2 regions of the Streptomyces sp. NPDC034049 genome follow, and region 1 is predicted to be linked to the other one. Evidence: riboswitches for the same ligand, from Rfam matches in the RefSeq annotation. Region 1 holds a riboswitch; the other holds the start of a gene.
The links. Region 1 has a riboswitch for glycine ahead of gcvP (aminomethyl-transferring glycine dehydrogenase). Riboswitches for the same ligand answer to the same signal wherever they lie in the genome.
Positions count from the first base shown of each region.

Region 2: it holds a riboswitch for glycine, as region 1 does, so the genes downstream of both, gcvT (glycine cleavage system aminomethyltransferase GcvT) here and gcvP (aminomethyl-transferring glycine dehydrogenase) in region 1, are expected to answer to the same signal.

Region 1 covers NZ_JBVISJ010000010.1:310,206-321,800, reverse strand. The annotation lists gene ACZ52C_RS28235 (bifunctional nuclease family protein) at 1-239, shown strand, start outside; gene ACZ52C_RS28230 (MerR family transcriptional regulator) at 659-1,186, shown strand; gene ACZ52C_RS28225 (DNA polymerase IV) at 1,264-2,619, shown strand; gene ACZ52C_RS28220 (PRC-barrel domain-containing protein) at 2,965-3,333, opposite strand; glycine riboswitch at 3,458-3,554, shown strand; gene gcvP (aminomethyl-transferring glycine dehydrogenase) at 3,727-6,612, shown strand; gene ACZ52C_RS28210 (DUF5999 family protein) at 6,731-6,931, opposite strand; gene ACZ52C_RS28205 (hypothetical protein) at 7,343-7,927, opposite strand; gene ACZ52C_RS28200 (glutamate-cysteine ligase family protein) at 8,497-10,011, shown strand; gene ACZ52C_RS28195 (CPBP family intramembrane glutamic endopeptidase) at 10,135-10,935, shown strand; gene ACZ52C_RS28190 (PhzF family phenazine biosynthesis protein) at 10,950-11,595, opposite strand, start outside.
Region 2 covers NZ_JBVISJ010000011.1:286,396-297,990, forward strand. The annotation lists gene ACZ52C_RS29510 (trimeric intracellular cation channel family protein) at 1-600, opposite strand, end outside; gene ACZ52C_RS29515 (ABC transporter ATP-binding protein) at 663-1,889, opposite strand; gene ACZ52C_RS29520 (ABC transporter ATP-binding protein) at 1,886-2,980, opposite strand; gene ACZ52C_RS29525 (ABC transporter permease) at 2,977-3,984, opposite strand; gene ACZ52C_RS29530 (ABC transporter substrate-binding protein) at 4,054-5,808, opposite strand; gene ACZ52C_RS29535 (ABC transporter permease) at 5,865-6,863, opposite strand; gene ACZ52C_RS29540 (enhanced serine sensitivity protein SseB C-terminal domain-containing protein) at 7,181-7,930, opposite strand; gene ACZ52C_RS29545 (enhanced serine sensitivity protein SseB) at 8,145-8,921, opposite strand; gene ACZ52C_RS29550 (AAA family ATPase) at 8,995-9,672, opposite strand; glycine riboswitch at 9,885-9,983, shown strand; gene gcvT (glycine cleavage system aminomethyltransferase GcvT) at 10,152-11,273, shown strand; gene gcvH (glycine cleavage system protein GcvH) at 11,393-11,595, shown strand, end outside.

The DNA of each region.
Region 1 (11,595 bases):
ACCTGCGTGAGGGCGTCTTCTACGCGGAGCTGGTGTTCGCCAGTGGGGTCGAGGTGAGTGCGCGGCCTTCCGACGCCATAGCGCTGGCGCTGCGTACGGGTACGCCGATCTTCGGCAGTGACGGGGTGCTCGACGACGCGGGCATCGCGATCCCGGACGAACAGGAGGACGAGGTGGAGAAGTTCCGCGAGTTCCTCGACCAGATCTCGCCCGAGGACTTCGGTACGAACAGCCAGTGAGCCAGTGAGCCGGTGGGCGGTGGTGCGGGGCCGTGGAGTCCTGACACCGCCGGTCGCCGATGCCTGGTGGGGGACGGTTCGTGACCGCGGTGAGGATGTCCGAGCGGGGCTCCGCACGTGCCGGGGGCCGGTGCGCCGTCGGGCGGCTTCGCCGGAGGGCATTCGGCTAGCCTTTCCCCGCGGAAGGGCACGGGAAACCACTCTCAGGGTGATTATCACTCGGCGTGGCGAGTGCGGTGGTCGTTGACGCACCCCGGGTGGCTGCCTACCGTCGATGAGGCAGGTCAAGGACGGAGGTCGGCGTGAGAAGCAGCGGCGACGGTACGGCTGGGGGTGCCCCCGGACGCAGGCTGGGGGACAGTGGCCCGTACCCGCTTCACGGCAGCGCGGCCGGTCATGTCCCGCAGCGTCCCGCGGTGGTGCAGGACAGCGCGGAGGCGGCGTCCGAACCGCATGAGAACGTCGGCTACCGCGGTCCCACCGCGTGCGCCGCCGCCGGGATCACCTATCGGCAGCTGGACTACTGGGCCCGTACCGGCCTCGTGGAGCCGAGTGTGCGCTCCGCCCAGGGCTCGGGGACGCAGCGCCTCTACAGCTTCCGGGACGTCGTCGTCCTCAAGATCGTGAAACGGTTCCTCGACACGGGGGTCTCGCTGCAGAACATCCGCACCGCGGTCCAGCACCTCAGGGAGCGGGGCTTCAGCGATCTGGAGCGGATGACGCTGATGAGCGACGGGGCCACGGTCTACGAGTGCACCTCGCCCGACGAGGTCCATGCCCTGCTCCAGGGCGGCCAGGGGGTCTTCGGGATCGCCGTCGGGGTCGTTTGGCGTGACGTGGAAAGCGCTCTCTCCCAGTTGCACGGGGAGCGGGTGGACACCGGGGAGACACTGGTCGGCCCCAACCCGTCGGACGAGCTCGCGCGGCGACGGAACCGGGCGGTCTGAAGGGTCCGCGCCGCTCCGTGCCCGCCGTGGTGGACGGGCACCCGGCATTGTCAGTGGCGTAGGGCAGCATCGGAGATGTGAGAACCGCGCCCACGATCCTGCATCTCGACATGGATGCCTTCTACGCCTCGGCGGAGCAGGCGTCCAAGCCGAGTCTGCGCGGGAAAGCCGTTGTCGTGGGTGGGCTGGGGCCCCGTGGGGTGGTCGCGACCGCCTCGTACGAGGCTCGGGTGTTCGGAGTGCACTCGGCGATGCCGATGGCGCAGGCGCGGCGGCTCGCGCCGAACGCCGCGTACCTCACCCCGCGCTTCACGTTTTACCGGGCGATCAGCGACCAGGTCATGGGGCTGTTGCGGGACCTGTCCCCGCTGGTGGAGCCGTTGAGCCTGGACGAGGCGTTCGTGGACCTGGAGGCCGGGGACGCCGCGTGGGACGAGGAGTCCGCGCGGCTGGTGGGTGCGCGGTTGCGGGCGGACATCCGGGCGGTGACCGGGCTGACCGGCTCGGTCGGGCTCGCGGCCTCGAAGATGCTCGCGAAGATCGCCTCCGAGCAGGCCAAGCCGGACGGGCTGGTGCTGATCGAGCCCGGGACCGAGCGGGCACTGCTGGGGCCGATGTCGGTGCGGATCCTGCCGGGGGTGGGGCCGGCGACCGGGGACCATCTGCGGCGGGCCGGGATCACCACCGTCGAGGAGATCGCGGAGGCCGGGGAGGACGAGATCGTACGGCTGCTGGGCAAGGCGCACGGGCACGGGCTGTACGCGATGGCGCTGGCGCGGGACGACCGCGCGGTCGTGGCCGAGCGGGACACGAAATCGGTGTCGGTGGAGGACACGTACGACGTCGACATCCATGACCGGGTGCGGGTTCGGCTGGAGGTTCAGCGGCTCGCGGACCGCTGTGTGCGGAGGTTGCGGGGGGCCGGGCTGTCGGGGCGGACGATCGTGCTGAAGGTACGGCGGTACGACTTCTCGACGCTGACCCGGTCCGAGACGTTGCGGGGGCCCACGGACGACCCGGCGGTGGTGCGGGAGGCCGCGGGGCGGTTGCTGGAGACCGTGGACACGACGGGTGGAGTGCGGTTGCTGGGGGTGGGCGTAAGTGGGCTCGCCGACTACACGCAGGAGGACCTGTTCGCCCAGGCGGCCGGTGCGGTGGATCTTGTCGAGGACGAGGCCGGAGGCGCTGTGGAGGCGCCGGTGGTCGAGGAGCGTGCGGGTGGGGAGCGGCAGTGGCGGGCCGGGCACGACGTGCGGCACGCCGAGTTCGGGCACGGGTGGGTTCAGGGGAGCGGGCTCGGGCGGGTGACGGTGCGGTTCGAGACGCCGGATGACGTGGGGCCCGGGCGTGTGCGGACGTTCCGGACCGACGATCCGGAGCTGGAGGCGGCGGAGCCGTTGCCGTTGGTGCGGGGTGGGGTGACGCAGGGCTGACGCGGGTCGGTGCTGCCGGGCTGCGGGGCTGCGGGGCTGTGGCTGGGCGGCCTCGCGGCGAGGGTGAGGGGGCGGCGGGATCGGGAGAGGGGCCAGGTGGGGGAAGGGGATGTGCACAAAGAGTGTCGCGAACAGCAGGGCGGCCGACGACAGGGCCGTGCAGAAGAGGGCCGCGAACAAGGGGGCCGCGAACAAGGGGGGCTGTGGAGCAGAGGGCCGTGAATGGTGGCCTGTTGGTGAGGCAGGTGGTCTTCGGGCTCGGCCTTCAGCGGGAGCGCCGGTCCGGGGGAGGGCAGATGGGGGCTCAGGGTGTTCAAGAGAGGCTGCGAGTGGGGTCCGGTGGTGTCAGGGTTCTTCCTTGCCTGTCACGTTGCCGAAGTCGTGGTCCAGGGGTGGGGGCGGGGCCGCGTCCAGGCCGTAGTGGTGGTAGAGCTGGAGTTCCTGTTCGGGGGAGAGGTGGCGGCCCACGCCGAAGTCGGGGGCGTCCTTGATGAGGGCGCGTTCGAAGGGGACGCGGAGGGTGCCTTCGACCAGTTCGCTGGGTTCCAGGGGGACGAAGGCGTCGCGGCCGAAGAAGCCCATGCGTATCGCGGCCCACTCGGGTGTGCCGGTGGCGTCGTCGAGGTAGATCTCGTCCACGGTGCCGATCTTGCTGCCCCTGCGGTCGAACGCCTTGCGGCCGATCAGATGGCGCGGATCGATGTCGCTCTGCACGGGCCCTCCATGTGGTCGCACAACGGTGGCGAATCGTGTCTCACCACTACGAAAAGGCACATCGGGGGAGGCGGCCACTCGAAGACCTGTGCGTTGACCGCGCTGATACGCTGGCAGCGGCTGTCGACCCCGTGCGGGAGAGTCCTCCGGACACCATCCGGAGGCGCCGAAGGAGCAAATCCTCCCCGGAATCTCTCAGGCTCACGTACCGCACGGACGAGGTCACTCTGGAAAGCAGAGCGGGTGTCACGGCTTCCGCTCTCACCGACGGTGAAAACCGGTCCGAACCAGGACCGGTGAAGCTCTCAGGTTGAGATGACAGAGGGGGAGGCCGTCCGGGCACCCGTGCCGTGGTGCCCCTCGAAGGTCGTGTCAGACCAGGAGGCCTCCGTAATGACCGCCCATCGCATTCCGCTCTCCGAGCTCGAACAGGGAATCCCGTTCGAGCGGCGCCACATCGGCCCGGACGCCGAGGCCCGGGCCAAGATGCTCGCGCACGTCGGATACGGCTCGCTCGACGAGCTGACGGCCGCCGCGGTACCGGACGTGATCAAGAACGCCGAGGCGCTGGAGCTGCCGGGCGCACGCACCGAGGCCGAGGTGCTCGCCGAGCTGCGGACGCTGGCCGACCGCAACCAGGTGCTGGGGTCCATGATCGGGCTCGGGTACTACGGGACCTTCACGCCGCCCGTCATCCTGCGGAACGTCATGGAGAACCCGGCCTGGTACACCGCCTACACGCCGTATCAGCCCGAGATCTCCCAGGGGCGGCTGGAGGCGCTGCTCAATTTCCAGACGGTCGTCGCCGACCTCACCGGGCTGCCCACCTCCGGGGCCTCGCTGCTCGACGAGGGAACCGCCGCCGCCGAGGCGATGGCGCTGTCCCGGCGGATGGGGAAGAACAAGAAGGGCCTCTTCCTCGTCGACGCGGACACGCTGCCGCAGACCGTCGCCGTGATCGAGACCCGGGCCGAACCGACCGGGGTCGAGGTCGTCGTCGCGGACCTGAGCGAGGGGATCCCGGCCGACATCGCCGAGCGGGAGATCAACGGGGTGCTGCTGCAGTACCCGGGCGCCTCCGGTGTCGTACGCGATCTGAAGCCGGTCATCGAACAGGCGCACGAGCTCGGCGCGCTCGTCACCGTCGCCGCCGACCTGCTCGCTCTCACGCTGCTCGTCCCGCCCGGCGAGCTGGGTGCCGACATCGCGGTGGGGACCACCCAGCGGTTCGGTGTGCCGATGGGCTTCGGCGGACCGCACGCGGGCTACATGGCCGTGCAGGAGAAGTTCGCGCGCAGCCTGCCCGGGCGGCTCGTGGGCGTCTCCGTGGACGCGGACGGACACAAGGCGTACCGGCTCGCCCTGCAGACGCGGGAGCAGCACATCCGCCGCGAGAAGGCGACGAGCAACATCTGTACGGCTCAGGTGCTGCTCGCCGTGATGGCCGGCATGTACGCCGTGTACCACGGGCCGGAGGGGCTGCGGACCATCGCCCGGCGTACGCACAGGTACGCCACCGTGCTCGCCGCGGGGCTCGCGGCCGGTGGGATCGAGGTCGTGCACGGCGCGTACTTCGACACGCTCACCGTGCGGGTGCCGGGGCGCGCCGGTGAGGTCGTGGCGGCCGCGCGGGAACATGGCGTGAACCTGCACCTCGTGGACGCGGACCTGGTGTCGATCTCCTGCGACGAGACCACGACCCGGGCGCAGCTCGGTGCCGTGTGGACCGCGTTCGGCGTGGAGGGGGACGTCGAGGCCCTCGACGCCGAGGCCGCGGACACGCTGCCCGAGGCGCTGCTGCGGTCGGACGACTACCTGACGCACCCCGTGTTCCACGAGTACCGCTCCGAGACCGCGATGCTGCGCTACCTGCGCCGGCTCGCCGACCGGGACTACGCGCTGGACCGGGGCATGATCCCGCTGGGCTCCTGCACGATGAAGCTCAACGCGACCACCGAGATGGAGCCGGTGACCTGGCCCGAGTTCGGGCAGCTGCACCCGTTCGCGCCCGCCGGGCAGGCGCAGGGGTACCTCACGCTCATCCGTGAGCTGGAGGAGCGACTGGCGGAGGCCACCGGGTACGACAAGGTGTCGCTGCAGCCGAACGCGGGCTCGCAGGGCGAGCTGGCCGGTCTGCTGGCCGTCCGCGCGTACCACCGGGCCAACGGTGACGCGCAGCGGACCGTGTGCCTCATCCCGTCCTCCGCGCACGGCACCAACGCGGCGAGCGCCGTCATGGCCGGCATGAAGGTCGTCGTCGTGAAGACCGCCGAGGACGGCGAGATCGACGTCGAGGACCTCCGGGCGAAGATCGAGCAGTACAGCGACGAGCTGTCCGTGCTGATGATCACCTACCCGTCGACGCACGGTGTGTTCGAGGAGCACGTGGCCGACATCTGCGCGCAGGTGCACGACGCCGGTGGTCAGGTCTACGTCGACGGCGCCAACCTCAACGCGCTGGTGGGGCTCGCCAAGCCGGGGCACTTCGGCGGCGACGTCTCGCACCTGAACCTGCACAAGACGTTCTGCATCCCGCACGGCGGCGGTGGACCGGGCGTCGGGCCGGTGGCCGTGCGCGAGCACCTGGCGCCGTATCTGCCGAACCACCCGTTGCAGCCCGCGGCCGGGCCGGAGACGGGCGTGGGCCCGATCTCGGCGGCGCCGTGGGGCTCGGCGGGCATCCTGCCGATCTCGTGGGCGTACGTCCGGCTCATGGGCGGGGAGGGGCTCAAGCGGGCCACCCAGGTCGCGGTGCTCAGCGCCAACTACATCGCCAAGCGACTGGAGCCGCACTACCCGGTGCTCTACACCGGCCCGGGCGGGCTCGTGGCGCACGAGTGCATCGTGGACCTGCGGCCGCTGGCCAAGGCGACCGGGGTGAGCGTCGACGACATCGCCAAGCGGCTGATCGACTACGGCTTCCACGCGCCGACGATGTCGTTCCCGGTGGCCGGGACGCTGATGATCGAGCCGACAGAGTCGGAGGACCTCGGTGAGCTGGACCGGTTCTGCGACGCGATGATCGCGATCCGCGCGGAGATCGAGAAGGTCGCCTCGGGCGAGTGGTCGGCGGACGACAACCCGCTGCGCAACGCGCCGCACACCGCGGCCGCGCTCGGCGGGGCGTGGGAGCACGCCTACACCCGTGAGGAAGCGGTCTTCCCGGCCGGGGTCTCGCCCGCCGACAAGTACTGGCCGCCGGTGCGCCGGATCGACCAGGCCTTCGGCGACCGGAACCTGGTCTGCTCCTGCCCGCCGCTGGACGCCTACGCAGAGTAGTCGGGCGCGGACACGCGTCGGGGCCGGTTCGGAGAGTGCGCTCTCCGGCCGGCCCCTTCTTCTGTCCGGGCGGACGTCCTGTGCGGGGACGCCCACCCTGTGCGCACGTCCGTGCGGCTCAGGCGGCTGTCACCACGCTGCCGTTCGGGCGGTGCGGCGCGATGATCTGGCCGTCCGGCAGGAGCTCACCGGTGTCCTCGAAGAGCAGAACGCCGTTGCAGAGCAGGCTCCATCCCTGCTCCGGGTGGTGCGCCACGAGTCGGGCGCCTTCCCGGTCGGCGGATTCGGCAGTCGGGCACAGTGGCTGGTGCTGACACATGGTTGTGGGGATCTTTCGGTTTGTCGTGTGGTCTGAGTTGGTTGATTTGTCCGACCCGCGGCTTGAAGCCTCGTTCATGGCCGCCCCCCGTTGTGATAAATCGGTCCGGTCCCAGTGTTGCCCCACGGGCGTCAATCCGCAGGCATTTCGCAGCACGGCTTCTTCACAGGTTGATGACGCATCCCTTGCGCGAACGGTTCATCCGCGCCGCACTGTCCCTTCGGGTGGTTCGGCATGGTCGGATGGGGCTAGTCCGATGGTAGGGAAGGCGCGTGAATAGCTCGTACGAGCGTATTGCCGCCCGAAAGAGCGCGCATTTCCGAGGGTGGGAAGAGGGCAGGACAAGCGCCCCGCCACCGGGAAATCGGCGGCGGGGCGCGAGCGGTACGCGGCTGCGGGGGCGGCCCTGGTTCAGGCGGGTGATCCCAGCAGGGGTGCGGGCGTCAGCCGGGTGGTCAGCACCGGGAGGAGATCGGCGACCCGGTGCGGGCGGTGGGCGGCGATACCGGGTGGAGCAGGTGCCAGCGGCACCAGCAGGTCGTTGGGTGCCGGGTGGCCGGTGGCGCCGTCGGCCGTGGGGTCGGCGTGCAGCCAGAGCGTGAGCATGTACAGCTCGGGCACCGACAGCAGGCGTGGCTGGTAGGGCTGCTGCATGACCTCGGCCTGGCGCAGGGCGAGCTCGGTGGAGGCAATGTACGGGCCCTCGAAGAAGTGCGAGAACGCCCAGCCGTCCGGGGTCAGGCGGGTCTCGGCGGCGGCCACGGCGCGGTCGCCGCAGCGGATCAGGAACCGCCATCCGGCGAGCCGGGCGGTGCCCGTGCCCTCCGGGGTGATCCGGTCGAGCACGTGGACGGGCAGTGGCAGTTCGGGGGTGGCGGGGCCCGAGGCGTTCTTCAGGGAAGGTGTTCGCGCCTCGTGGACGGCGGTGGGGGAACCGAGTGCCATGAGGACGGTGCGCAGGGCGGGCGCGGGAGCCGGGGGGACATGCAACGGCATGGTGGGTCGCCTCTCAGTTCGACAGGCACGATGGCGCGAGGGCGGGGGCGGACGGCGCTGTCAGCTCTCAGGGATCGGAGAGACGGGTGCCCGGGGTCCGGGTGCGTGGGTGGGTCCGCCGCGTGTGGTCTGACGGCAGGACCGAGGACCGCGAGTGCCGACTCTCAGCCTCGTTTGCGGAGTTTATACGACACGTGTTCACACGAGGTTTCGTCTAGCCGTTCCGAATATGAAGAGCAAGGCGGTATCCGGTCTCCGGAGCCTGCTCATCACCCCGCTTTTCCATGGGGGTGCACCGGTGACCTCGGATTACCGGCACGTAGCGGACGGCCGGTTCTCGTCGGCGCTTTTCACGAAAGCGGAACCGGTAGAAAGCGCATGCTCTTTCTTGCCCGCTGAATGTGCCAGAAGCACGCCGAGTGAATAGTGTCAGAGGTGACCGTGTTCAGCCTAGCGTGCGCAGGTCGCGCCGGGGACGTTATCAGCGGCTCCACCGGGGCATCATCATGCGTGGACCCGAGACAGCAGTGGCCGTTCGTCGGCCTGCCCATCCAAGGAGGGACCCCTAGATGGGAGAGAAGGTCGTAGCGGGGCCGTTCGGCCTCTCCGATCGCCAGCAGTACCGCGACAAGTTGAGGCAGTGCCTGGCGGGGCTGGCGCGACTGCTGGAGGAGAAGCGGTTCGATCGCCCCAAGAACCTGATGGGTGTGGAGATCGAGCTGAACCTCGTCGACGGCGACGGGCTGCCCCGGATGATGAATGCGCAAGTGCTGGAGCGGATTGCGAGCAAAGATTTCCAAACAGAACTCGCCATGTTCAATCTGGAAGTCAACATTGCTCCACATCGGCTGGGCGGCCGGGTATTCGACCAGCTTTCCGAGGAACTGCGTACCTCCCTCGCGTACGCCGACCGCAAGGCCATCGAAGTCGGCGCGGGGATCGTGATGATCGGCATTCTGCCCACGCTGGACCGCGACGACCTGGTCTCCTCCAACCTCTCCGCGGGCGACCGCTACACCCTGCTGAACGATCAGATCGTCGCTGCCCGGGGCGAGGACTTCACCCTCGACATCGACGGGGTGGAGCGGCTCGTCTGCACCTCGAAGTCGATCGCGCCCGAAGCCGCCTGCACCTCCGTGCAGTTGCACCTCCAGGTCACCCCGGGCCGGTTCGCCGACGTGTGGAACGCCGCCCAGGCGGTCGCCGCCGCGCAGGTCGCCATCGGCGCCAACTCGCCGTTCCTGTTCGGGCACGAGCTGTGGCGCGAGTCGCGCCCGCCGCTGTTCCAGCAGTCAACCGACACCCGGCCGCCCGAGCTGCAGGCGCAGGGAGTGCGGCCGCGCACCTGGTTCGGGGAGCGGTGGATCTCCTCGGCGTTCGACCTCTTCGAGGAGAACCTGCGCTTCTTCCCGGCCCTGCTGCCCATCTGCGACGAGGAGGACCCGATGGCCGTCCTCGACGCGGGCGGCGTGCCCTCACTCGCCGAACTCACGCTGCACAACGGCACGATCTACCGCTGGAACCGGCCGGTCTACGGCATCGCCGACGGGGTTCCGCACCTGCGCGTCGAGAACCGGGTGCTGCCCGCCGGCCCGACCATCACGGACGTGATCGCCAACGCCGCGTTCTACTACGGCGTCGTACGCGCCCTCGCCGAGGAGTCGCGGCCCGTGTGGACGCGGCTGCCCTTCGAGGCGGCCGCCGCCAACTTCGACGAGGCCTGCCGGCACGGCATCGACGCGCGGCTCCAGTGGCCGCGCGGCCGTTACGGCGGGGTGGGACCGGTGGACGCGGTCAACCTCGTCCGGGACGAACTGTTGCCGCTCGCCGAGGCGGGGCTGGACGCGTGGGGGGTCGAGCCGGTCGACCGGGACTTCTACCTCGGTGTGATCGAGGAGCGCTGCCGGCGCCGGGCCAACGGGGCGTCCTGGCAGGTCGAAACGTTCCATCGGGCTCTGGCCAAGGGGCTCGGCCGGGACGCGGCGCTGGCCGCCACGACACGGCGCTACGGCGAGCTGATGCACTCCGGGGAGCCGGTCCACAGCTGGCCGGTCGGACTGCCGGAGCCGGTGCCGCTGGGCTGAGCGCCGCCTCCGCGGCGCCTCCCTCCCGTCCGGGCGGGGCGCTGTGGGGGACGCCGCCGGAATGTCACGGACCGCCGCGGGTGATGATGGACCCTCGGCGGGGCCGGACAACTGGAGGCGTGGGTGCAGGGGCAGGCGGAGTCGGCGGAGGGCGCGGTGCCGGGGGAGCGGCCGAGCCGACGGATTCTGAGGGACGAGACGCTCCTCGTGCTCGCGCTCTCGCTCGGCGCGAGCGGGGTGTCCGCGCTGATCAGCTTCATCGGATCGGTCACCGAGCCCGGCGGGCTCAAGGACCAGGCGGCCACCATGAACGCCTCGGCGGCGCCCGGCCGCCCCTGGCTCGACCTCGCATGGCAGCTCTTCGGGATCACGACCGCCCTGGTGCCCGTCGCGCTGGTCGCGCACTTCCTGCTGCGTGAGGGCGCCGGGCTGCGGACTCTGGGCTTCGACCGGACGAAGCCGTGGCCCGACCTCGGCCGGGGCGCGGCCGTCGCCGCGGTGATCGGCAGCACCGGGATCGCCTTCTACCTCGCCGCGCGCGGCCTCGGTTTCAACCTCACCGTGGTGCCGGAGGCGCTGCCCGAGGTGTGGTGGAAGTACCCCGTGCTGATGCTCTCCGCGATCCAGAACGCGGTCCTCGAAGAGGTCATCGTGGTCGGGTACCTGCTGCGCCGGCTCCAGCAGCTGGGCTGGTCGCCGGGGAGCGCGCTGGCCGCCAGTTCGGTGCTGCGCGGCTCGTACCACCTCTACCAGGGCATCGGCGGCTTCGTCGGGAACATGGTGATGGGTGTGGTGTTCGTGTACCTGTACCGGCGGTGGGGGCGAGTGGGCCCGCTGGTGGTGGCCCACTCGCTGCTCGACATCGGGGCGTTCGTGGGGTACGCGCTGCTGGCGGGGAAGGTGGACTGGCTGCCCACGCCGTGACCGGTGGCCGTGGGTCAGGCGAGGAGTTCGCCGTCGATGACCGTGACCGCGCGGCCGGAGAGCAGGGTGCGCTCGCCGCGGAGTCCCGTGCGGACGTGGCCGGAGCGGGCGGAGGCCTGGAGGCCGGTGAGGTCCGGGCGGCCCAGACGCTCCGACCAGAAGGGGGCGAGGGCGGTGTGGGCGCTGCCCGTGACCGGGTCCTCGTCGATGCCGATGTTCGGGAAGAAGCAGCGTGAGACGTAGTCGTGGCCGACGGCGGGGTCCTCGGCGCGGGCGGTGGCGATGATGCCGCGCTCGGAGTAGCGGCCCAGGGACCGGAGGTCGGGGGCCAGACCGAGGACCGTCTTCTCGTCGGCCAGTTCGAGCAGCAGGTCGCCCACCTGGGGGCCGGTGTCGAAGGCGCCGACCGGCTCGGCGCCCAGGGCCTCGGCGACGCCGTCCGGGACGGGGACCGGGGTCAGGGGCGCGGTCGGGAAGTCGAGTGTGAGGGAACCGTCCGGCTGCGGTGTGGCCACGAGGACCCCGCTGCGGGTGGCGAACCGAACCGGACCCTCGTGCGTGCCGGTGCTGTTCAGGACGTGTGCCGTGGCCAGGGTGGCGTGGCCGCACATCGCCACCTCGGCGACCGGCGTGAACCAGCGCAACGCCCAGTCGGCCTCG
Region 2 (11,595 bases), on a different contig from region 1:
CGCGCGCGGCGCCCGCCAGTGGCAGCGCATCGCCAGCAGTCGCAGGACGAAGGCGGTGACCGCGGCGAGGGCCGAGGTGACGGGGGTCAGGGCGTCCTGGCTGATGCAGAGCACGACCAGCCCGGCGCCGACCATCGCGGGCACGGCGTACAGGTCGCGGTCCCAGCGCAGCAGCGAGGGCACCTCGTTGGCGAGGACGTCACGCAGCACACCGCCGCCGACCGCTGTGGCGAGGCCGAGAGTGGCGGAGGCGGTCAGGCCGAGCCCGTAGTCGTACGCCTTGGTCGTGCCCGCGACGCAGAAGAGGCCGAGGCCGGCGGCGTCGAAGACGTTCACCCCGGCCTGGATGCGCTCCACGTGCGGATGGAGGAAGAAGACGAGGAGGGCGGCGAGCAGCGGGGTGAGGAAGTAGCCGAGGTCGGTGAAGGCGGCCGGCGGTACGGCACCGATGACCAGGTCCCGGAACAGCCCGCCGCCGAGCGCGGTGACCTCGGCGAGGACGGCGATGCCGAAGATGTCGAAGTTCTTGCGGACGGCCAGGAGCGCGCCGGAGATGGCGAAGACGAAGATGCCGATCAGGTCGAGCGGGTAGGGGGACACCCGTACATTCTGCCCTGCAAACAAGCGTGCGCCTTGCAATGCAAGGCGCACACCGTCTGACGTCAGTCTTTCCCGGGCTTCTCGGGGCCCTCGGGCTCCTTGGGCGCTACGGGCGCTTCGGGCTTCTCGGGGGCCTCCGGCGCCGCAGGGGCCTCAGGCACCTCCGGCTCCTCCGGCTTCTTCACCGTGTCCGGTACCAGCTCGCCCGCCTCCTTCGCGGCCGTGAGCAGGACGACGTCCTGCGGCTGCTGGTCCTCGAAGTTCTCCGGGTGGTGGCAGGCGACCCGCTGGCCCGGCTTCAGCTCGGCGAGCGGCGGCTCGGTGGTCTTGCAGACCTGGGTGGCCTTCCAGCAGCGGGTGTGGAAGCGGCAGCCGCTCGGCGGCGCGATCGGCGAGGGCACATCGCCCTTGAGCAGGATGCGCTCGCTCTTGGCGCCCCGGCGCGACGGGTCCGGGATCGGCACGGCCGACAGCAGCGCCTTGGTGTACGGGTGCATCGGCGCCGCGTACAGCGAGTCCCGGTCGGCGAGTTCGACGATCTTGCCGAGGTACATCACCGCGATGCGGTCGGAGACATGGCGGACGACGGAGAGGTCGTGCGCGATGATCACGTACGTCAGACCGAGCTCGTCCTGGAGGTCGTCCATCAGGTTGACGACCTGGGCCTGGATGGACACGTCGAGCGCGGAGACCGGCTCGTCCGCGACGACCATCCGGGGCTTGAGGGCGAGCGCGCGGGCGATGCCGATGCGCTGGCGCTGGCCGCCGGAGAATTCGTGCGGGTAGCGGTTGTAGTGCTCGGGGCTCAGGCCCACCAGCTCCAGGAGGCGCTGGACCTCCTTCTTCACCCCGCCCTCGGGCTCCACGCCCTGGAGCTTGAAGGGCGCCGAGACGATGGTGCCGATGGTGTGCCGGGGGTTCAGCGAACCGTACGGGTCCTGGAAGATCATCTGGATGTCGCGGCGCAGCGGGCGCATCCCGGCGGTCTTCAGGTGCGTGATGTCCGTACCGTCGAACTCGACCTTCCCACCGGAGGGTTCGAGGAGGCGGGTGATGAGCCGGCCCATGGTCGACTTGCCGCAGCCGGACTCGCCCACGACACCGAGGGTCTCGCCGCGGCGGACCTCGAAGTCGATGCCGTCGACGGCCTTGACCGCCCCGACCTGCCGCTGGAGCAGGCCCTTCTTGATGGGGAAGTGCTTGACCAGGCCCTCGACCCTGAGCAGCGGTTTCTCGTCGGCGTCGGCGCGCGGGGCCGGCACGGCGGCCCGGGTCTCAGTCTCGCTCACAGCTTCGGCGCAATCTCTTCGGTCCAGATCCGCGTACGGTCCTCCTGCGACAGGTGGCAGGCGGTGAAGTGCCGGCCGCCGACCTCGCGCAGCTCGGGGCGCTCGGTGCGGGTGATGTTGTCCTTGGGGACGTCCGCGTAGGGGCAGCGCGGGTTGAAGGCGCAGCCCGAGGGGACGTTGATGAGGCTCGGCGGCTGGCCCTTGACCGGGATGAGCCGGTCGGTCTGGGCGCGGTCGATGCGCGGCATCGAGCCGAGCAGGCCCCAGGTGTAGGGGTGCTGCGGCTGGTGGAAGATGTCGTCGACCGGGCCGCGCTCCACACAGCGCCCGCCGTACATCACGAGGATGTCGTCGGCGATCTCGGCGACCACGCCGAGGTCGTGCGTGATGATGATGACCGCGGAGCCGAACTCCTTCTGCAGGTCCCGGATCAGGTCCAGGATCTGTGCCTGCACGGTCACGTCGAGCGCGGTCGTGGGCTCGTCGGCGATCAGCAGTTCGGGGTTGTTGACCAGGGCCATGGCGATCATGGCGCGCTGGCGCATACCGCCGGAGAACTCGTGCGGGTAGCCGTCGACCCGCTTGTGGGGCTCCGGGATGCCGACGCGGTCGAGAAGTTCGATCGCGCGCTTGCGGGCGACCTTCTTGCTGACGTCGTGGTGGACCCGGTACGCCTCGACGATCTGGCTGCCGACCTTGTAGTACGGGTGCATCGCGGACAGCGGGTCCTGGAAGATCATCGCCATGTCGCGGCCGCGCAGCCGGCGCACCTCGTCGGGGCTCGCCCCGACGAGTTCCTTGCCGTCGAGCCAGATCTCGCCGGACATCCGGACGTTCTTGCCGCGGGCGCCGAGCCGGTGCAGGCCCATGATCGCCAGCGAGGTGACCGACTTGCCGGAGCCGGACTCGCCCACGATGCCGAGGGTCTTGCCCTTCTCCAGCTGGAAGGAGAGACCGTCGACGGACTTGACCACGCCGTCGTCGGTGGGGAAGTGCACCTTGAGGTCGCGCACTTCGAGGAACGCCTCGGGGGCGTCCCCCGCGCGTGCGGGCTCGCCGACGGCGGCCCCGGTCTTGGACAGTTCGGTCACGAGAGCCTCACCCGCGGGTCGATCGTGGCGTACAGCAGGTCCACCACAAGGTTCATGAAGACGACGAAGAACGCCGCGAGCAGGGTCACCCCGAGGATCGGGGGCAGGTCGTTGGCGCTGATCGACTGGACCGCGTACTCACCGATGCCGTGCAGGGAGAACACGGTCTCGGTGATCAGGGCGCCGCCGAGGAGCAGGCCGAGGTCCATGCCGAAGACCGTCACCAGCGGGGTCAGCGCGGCGCGCAGGCCGTGCTTGACGACCACCTTGCGCTCGTGCAGGCCCTTGGCCCGCGCGGTGCGGATGTAGTCCTCGTTCATCGTCTCCAGCATGCCCGAGCGGGTGAGCCGGGCGTAGATGGCCGAATAGAGGAGTGCCAGCGAACACCACGGCAGGAAGAGGGTGTTGGCCCACTGCGAGGGGTTCTCGGTGAAGGGGACATAGGTCCTGCCGAAGATCTCCAGCTGGTAGCTGAACAGCAGCAGGGCGAGCTGACCGGTGAAGAACATGGGCAGGGAGACGCCGGCGAGCGCCACGCCCATCGCGGCCCTGTCGAAGATCGACCCGGGCTTGAGGGCCGAGATGACACCGGCCGCGATACCGCCCAGCAGCCACAGCACCGCGGCACCGGACGCGAGCGAGATCGTCACGGGGAGCCGGCTGGTGAGCTGCGGCCAGACCTCCAGATGGTCCTTGAAGGAGTAGCCGAAGCAGGGCGCGTCGCAGCGGACCGTGGTGGGTCCGAGGTCGTACGTGGCACCGGAGACGATCCCCTTGAGGAAGTTCCAGTACTGCTCGTAGACCGGCTGGTCCAGACCCAGGTTCCGCTTGACCGCCGCGATGTCCTCGGGCGAGGGGTTCTTGCCGATGTACTGCTGTGCCAGCTGGTCGACTGTCTGCCCGGCGAGCTTCGGCAGAATGAAGAAGATGCCGAAGGTGACCGCGGTGACGACGAGCAGCAGGATCACCGCCGCGATCGTCCGGCGGATGATGTACGAGATCACGAGGACCGGCGCCGGCGCCCGCGGGTGTGCTCACCCGCGGGCGCCAATGCCTTCACCTGCCTTCCGGGGCTACTTCTTTTCCGTGGTACCGATGTTGAGGTAGTCGTACTGACCGCTGAAGGCCGAGGACGACACCAGGTTGGTGGCGTACGGCGAGCGGTACAGCAGGACCTTGAAGTAGGTCAGGGGCACGATGGCGGCCTGCTCCATGACCTTCTTGTCGACCTCGGTGTACGCGGCGGTGCGGGCGGCCTCGTCGGTGTTGCCGATCGCGTCGTCGAGCAGCTTGTTGATCGCGGGGTCGTTCAGCTCGGACAGGTTGGTGTTGCCGGACTGACCGATGGCCTTGCCGTGCACGATCTGCTGCAGGAAGCCGTAGCCGGTGGGCCAGTCGGAACCCCACTGCATCATGATCAGGCCGATGTCGTTCTTCTTGTTGAACGCCGGCACACCCGCGTAGTCGGAGAAGTACTTGCCCGACGGGTACTGCTTGATGTCGGCCTGGATGCCGACCTTCTTCAGCGCCTCGACGACCGCGGTGGCCGCGTCGACCTCGCCCTGACGGTCGGTGCGGGCGGAGATGGAGGTCTTGAAGCCGCCCTCCTTGCCGCAGGCCTTCAGGCTCTCCTTGGCCTTGGCGACGTCACCCTTGCTGTCCGGGGTGGCGTACGCGTCGGCCTTCTCGTAGCCCGTGACGTCCGGGGGCAGCACCGTGGAGGCGATGTCACCGCGGATCGGGCCACCCATGGCGGTCTGCACGGCGACCTTGTCGATCGCGTACTCGACGGCCTTGCGGCAGTCGACGTTGTCGAACGGCGCGACCTTGGTGTTGATCGCCGTGTAGACGAGACGGCCGCCGGACGCGTTGTCCGTGTTGGCCTTCTGGTCCGCGTCCTTGAGGACCTGGGCCTGGGTCTGGGCGTCGACACCGGTGCCCTGGATGTCGATCATGGTGTCGCCGGACATGACGTCCTTGTCGATGGTGGCCTTGTTGACCTTCAGGTTCACCACGATCTTGTCCGGGTACTGCTTGCGCAGCGGGTCCGTCTTGGCGTCCCACTCGGGGTTGCGGACCAGGACGATCTGCTTGCCCTCGTCGTACTTCTGGAACTTGTACGAGCCGGTGGAGACGACCTTCTTGGTGTAGTCGACGCCGGTGTCCTTGGCCTTCGGCACCGGGGCCGTCTGCGGCATGCTCGCCAGGTAGTCGAACTCCGAGAACGCCTTGTTCAGCTTGAAGACGATCGTGTGATCGTCCGGCGTCTCTATGGAGGAGATGCCCTTGTCGCTCTTGTCCGCGTAGGGACCCTTGTACTTCTTGGGGTCGTTCAGCATCTGCTGGAAGTAGTTCGGGCCCAGCGAGAGCACGTCACGCGCGAAGTTCGAGCGCTCCACGGCGTACTTGACGTCCTTGGACGTGACCGGGGTGCCGTCCTCGAACTTGACGCCCTGGCGGATCTTGTACGTCCAGGTCTTGCCGCCGTCGCTGGGCGTGCCCGCGCTCTCGGCGAGGTCCGGGACCAGCTCGTTGCCCTTCTCGCCCGGGCCGGGCTTGAACGTCATCAGCGGACGCGCGTAGAGGCGGCTGAAGTTGAAGCCGTACGCGTAGTACATGTTGCCCGGGTCGAGCGACTCCGGTGCGTCGGAGCTGGCGTACGTGACCGTGCCGCCCTTGTGGGTGGACTCGTTGACGACACCCTTGGTCGCGGCGTTGGCGCCGGCGCCCTTGGGGGTGTCCGTACCGTCTTCCGCCTTGCTGCAGGCGGACAGGAGCAGGCCGGCGCTGCTCACAACCGCGACAGCGGCCATTGCTGACCTTCGCATGATGGTCGGTTTCCCCTTCGTAGTTGGACAGTTGTGTGGGACGACGTCCGCAGACGTCAGCGGCTGCGGGGGTCGAGGGCGTCCCGGAGGCCGTCACCGAGGAGGTTGAAGGCCAGCACCGTGATGAAGATCGCGAGGCCGGGAACGATCATGTACTGCGGGTCGACCTCGAAGAAGTCGACCGCCTGGTTGAGCATGCCGCCCCAGGAGGCCTGCGGCGGCTGGATCCCGACCCCGAGGAAGCTGAGCGACGCCTCGAAGATGATGTTGGTCGGGATGAGCAGGGTGGAGTAGACGATGATCGGCGCGACGAGGTTGGGCAGCAGCTCCTTGAACAGGACGTACGGGCCGCCCGCTCCCATGCCGCGCGAGGCGTCGATGAACTCCCGCTCGCGCAGCGCCAGGGTCTGACCGCGCACGATGCGTCCCATGTACGGCCAGTTGAAGAAGCCGATGACGAAGATCAGCACCGAGATGTGCAGCGGCAGTCCTTCGAGGCCGAAGGCGCCGCCCTGGAGCGTCGCCGAGATGGCGATGGCGAACAGCAGCAGCGGGAACGCGAGGAAGGTGTCCATCAGCCGGCTCACCACCGTGTCGACCCGGCCGCCGTAGTAGCCGGCGACCAGTCCGAGCACCACGCCGATGGCGTTCGACAGCAGCGTCGCGCCGAAGGCCACCACCAGGGAGACCCAGGAGCCCTCCAGGATGCGGGCGAGGATGTCGCGGCCGAACTTCGGCTCGACACCGAGCGGGTGGTCCCAGCTCATCCCGCCGAAGTCACCCTTGGGCAGGGAGGTGTTGGGGTCGATCAGGTCCTGGTTGAACGCGTTGGGGTCGAGCCCCAGCAGCGCCTGGAGCGGCCGGGAGAGGGCCGCGATCAGGATCAGCAGGACGACGATGATGCCGCCGGCGACCGCCACCCTGTCGCGCTTGAAGCGGGTCCAGGCGATCTGGCCGAGTGAACGGCCCTCGATCTTCTTGGCCTCGACGCCTACCAGCACGGCCTCGGGCTGTGCCTCGGCCTGCGATCCGGTCGTCTCAATGGGTGCGGTCATCGTCCCTCGTGCTTGCCCGTGCCGGTGGTTGCCGACTGTGCCTGGCGGCCGCCCGGGTCTGCGGTGCGGTCCGTCACCACTACTGCTCTCTTGCTCTGTGACTACTGCTGGGTACGAGAGGGAGGTACGGCACCGAACTTCACCGCATGAACAGCGTGTTCGCCGGATCCCCCCACTGCTCTGGGGGAGTCTTCAACGGTCGCGCGATCAGGCACCAGACTTGGCGGCGAATGTATGCGCAACCGTGATGTGGCCAGCAGGGTTCCGCTATGCGGACGTCACGCTCTGTTGAGCGGTGGAAACCACGCTCACCCGGCTCAGTACCCGCTCGGGTAGCCGTATCCGCCCGCCGCCGGTGCCTGGGCGGGCGCCGCGTGGGCCTCGCGGTCGTAGAAGGGGCGGGCGCCCGCGCGCAGCCACATGGCGACCGGGTCGTACTCGTCGGACATGGCGACGGTGGAGACGGGCAGACCGTCGGGGACCGCGCCGATGGACTGCTGCATCATCGCCCGCACCGAGTCGACGGCCGGCGGCGAGGTGTCGTACACGTCGAGGCCGATGGCGAGGTACGGCGCGCCAAGCGCGGGCTGCACCCAGGCGCGGCGCAGGGAGCGCACGGCGGGCGTGCGGTGGGCGTTCTGCGTCAGCAGGGCGTAGAACTGCGGGATCTCGATGGCCGGCTCGGAGAGCCTGAGCGGGCCCGCGGGCTGCCGCTCCAGGCCGGTGGCGATACGGCGCAGGTCGAGCCAGGGGACGCCGACGCCGCCGCCCGGCGCGTGCGGGTTGAGCCAGAGGCCGTAGTGGTCGGGGTAGAGGGTGCGGGCCACGTCGAGGCCGTCGACCACCTCGTAACTGCGGTTCCAGCCACTGGCGGAGAGCTCCTGGGCGGAGGTCACGCACGGGGCGTAGTTGAACCCGTCGACCTCCATGTTCCCGTACTGGGCGTCCGGGGAGCCGGCCTGGCCGTGCCAGAGCAGCATCCAGATCTGGCCGGAGGACGGGGTGGCGAGGGCACGCAGCAGCGCCTCGTAGGCGTCGTAACGCCCGGGCGTCACCTGCCGCAGCATGTGCTCGACCTGCCCGGTGGCGATGCTGCCGCTCACGTTGGCCGTCCTTCGTGTTGGACCCTGGTTATAGGAGACAGCTTAGGTGGTGCGCTGGTTGAGCCGGTCAGGACTCGGGGGGTGCGGTGATCTGCGGACTACGGGTCGTGTGTGGTTGATCGCGCCCACGCGGCGGACCCGCTTATGGACACAGCCCGCGCCCCTGACGGGGCGCCGGTCAGTACCCCTGTTGGTAGAAGGGCCGTACCTTTTCGCGGAGCCAGTCGCCGACCGGGTCCTGGGCCACGTCCAGGAAGACCATGTTGACCGGCCAGGGGACGGGTGCCTTGGTGAGGGCCCGGCCGAGGGCGGCGAGGGGGAGGGAGCGGTCGGCCTCCCAGGAGGCCAGTTCGACCCCGATGAACATGACGGGGTCGGCGGTCTCGATGGTGGCGAGGCAGCGGCGGGCGGAGAGGACGACTCCGGTTCCGGCGAACTCGGCGGAGGCCGCGGCCAGGAAGTCCACCGGGTCGTCCTGCCAGTCCGGTTCGTGGAGACGGACGCGGGCGCCGCTCGCCGATCCGTCCAGCGGGGTCCGCCCGGCCCGGCACAGCTCGGCCACGGCGGGCGGCGGCAGCGGGATGCCCACGACGCCGTCGGGGTTGAGGGCGAGCCCGATCTGCGGGGGCAGGCCCCGCGCGAACTCGACGGCCGGGGCGATCGTGTACGACATGTGGTTGCCGACGACCTGGCGGAACTGCTCCTCGGAGCTGAAGACCGGCACGTACGCCTGCCCGTCGAACTCCATCGTCGGCAGGTCGAGCTGACCGCTCTGCGGGCCGCCGCCCTCCGGCAGCGGCACCCAGACGAAGCTGCGGGCCAGCACCTCCACGATCCGTGCCCCGGCCTGGGGCACACCGAGCGAGGCGGACAGCACCTCCTCCAGCTCGTTGCCGGGCCATCCGCCGTGCCCATGGGGATACGCCTGTGCCGGAAAGTCCGCCGGGAAGTCCATCTGCTGCCTACCGCTTTGCTCCGTGATGCTGTTGTCCCTGCACCTTAATTGCTTCGGGGTGCGGGCGCGCCCTTCAGGAGCGCGGGAAGTCGATCCGCTTCAGGACGTCGGCGGCGTCCCGGTCGATGAGCACCGCGGCCCCGCACCCCTGGGGCAGCCGCCCCTCCTCCACGGCCCGCAGCAGCCGGGTCATGGCCCCCCGGTGCCGTGCGAAGGCGTACCGGGAGACGCCCCGTCCCCGCTCGCGCTGTCCGTGCCGGGCCTCACCGGGGGTGACGTCGAGCAGCAGCAGGTGCAGCGTGCCGCCACGGCGGCGCGCCTCGCGCGCGAGCCAGTTGCGCACCCACGCCTGCGCCCCGCAGTCGTGCACGACGACGCCCTCCCCCGAGCGGAGGGCGCGTCGCAGCGCGGCGTAGTGCGCGAGGCGCACGAAGGGCCGGTAGACGGCGTACGGCAGCTGCCGGGCGAAGCGGGCGTCGAAGCGGTCGCGGGTGTCCTGGGAGTCGATGCGGACGCCGGGGACGGCCCGCCGCATCAGGGTCGACTTGCCGCTGCCGGGCAACCCGGTGACCACCACCAGGTCGTCCGGCCCGAAGGAGAGCTCGTGGGGACTGCGCCCGGAACGCGCCCGGAGGTCGCGGACGACCGCCCTCGGGAACGGGCCGCACGCCGCGCCGACCGGTGCGACGGGCTGCTTGGGCATCGCGATGCCCGACGTCGTCGCGTACGCCGTGGTCCTGTTCACCGTGATCGTCCTCCCCAGGGGTATGGAGATCCCATCCCCACAGACCGTAAAGAAAAGGTAATGCCCGATCCCTCCTGGTTCAGTCCTCATATGGCCACAAGAGTGCTACGGACCGCTGTGTCTGTCTGTGCTCGGGCGACCCCCACCTGTGAAAGGTCCCCCTGCCGCCCCGCGTCGATGCGTGCAATGATGTGGCCGCCAACTGCATACCGGCCGCTTGAACCCGCGCGGGAGAGCTCCCAGCAGTGGATCGCTGGGGCGCCGAAGGAGCAAGTCCCTCCCTTGAATCTCTCAGGCCCAGATACCGCGTGGGCGAGGCACATCTGAAAAGCGGGCCGCACCTCCTCTTCCACGGGGGCGGCTCCACCCACGGTGCAAGTCACGACCACCGGTACGTACGGTCGTGGTGAACCTCTCAGGTTCCGATGACAGATGGGGAGGACTTTCCTCACCTGTCATCTGTCATTCCCTGGGAGCAGAAACCGATGAGCAGCAGCCCCACCACCGGACCGCGCCGTACCGCGCTCGATGCCCTGCATCGCTCGCTCGGCGCGACGATGACCGACTTCGCGGGCTGGGACATGCCCCTGCGCTACGGCTCCGAGCGGGACGAGCACATCGCCGTCCGCACGAGGGCCGGCCTCTTCGACCTCTCCCACATGGGCGAGATCACCGTCACCGGCCCGCAGGCCGCCGCGCTGCTGGACCACGCACTCGTCGGCGACCTCGGCGGCGTGAAGCCCGGCCGTGCCCGCTACACCATGATCTGCCGCGAGGACGGCGGCATCCTCGACGACCTGATCGTCTACCGGCTCGCGGACACCGAGTACCTGGTCGTCGCCAACGCCTCCAACGCCCAGGTGGTGCTGGACGCGCTGGTGGAGCGGTCCGCCGGATTCGACGCCGAGGTGCGCGACGACCGGGACGCCTACGCGCTGCTGGCCGTGCAGGGCCCCGAGTCGCCCGGGATCCTGGGCTCCCTCACCGACGCCGACCTCGACGGCCTGAAGTACTACGCGGGGCTGCCGGGCACGGTCGCCGGGGTTCCCGCACTGATCGCCCGCACCGGGTACACCGGCGAGGACGGCTTCGAGCTGTTCGTGAAGCCGGAGCACGCGGTCGAGCTGTGGCAGGCGCTGACCAAGGCGGGCGAGGGCGTCGGCCTGGTGCCCTGCGGACTGTCCTGCCGGGACACCCTCCGTCTGGAGGCGGGCATGCCGCTGTACGGGCACGAGCTCTCCACGGCGCTGACCCCCTACGACGCGGGCCTCGGGCGGGTGGTGAAGTACGACAAGGGCGACTTCGTTGGCCGCGGGGCCCTGCGCGAGGCCGCCGAGAACGCCCACCACGAGCCGCCCGTCCTCGTCGGCCTGATCGCCGAGGGCCGCCGTGTCCCCCGCGCCGGGTACCCCGTGGTCGCCGAGGGCAAGGTGGTCGGCGAGGTCACCTCCGGCGCCCCCTCTCCCACGCTGGGCCGGCCGATCGCGATGGCCTACGTCGACGCCATGTACGCCGCGCCGGGGACCCCCGGGGTCGCCGTGGACATCCGGGGCAGCCACGAGCCGTACGAGGTCGTGGCGCTGCCGTTCTACAAGCGGCAGAAGTAGACACTGGGCGCGAGGTCGCCCGCCCCGAGCGTGACACTGGGCACATTCGCGCTGCTCAACAGCGGTTTCAGCAGTCCCCCATTCATCACCACTCCCTCGCGTACAGGAGAATTCAGGCCATGAGCAACCCCCAGCAGCTGCGCTACAGCAAGGAGCACGAGTGGCTGTCGGTCGCCGAGGACGGCGTCTCGACGGTCGGCATCACGGAGTTCGCGGCGAACGCGCTCGGCGATGTCGTCTACGCCCAGCTCCCCGAGGTGGGCTCCACGGTGACCGCGGGCGAGACCTGCGGCGAACTGGAGTCCACGAAGTCGGTCAGCGA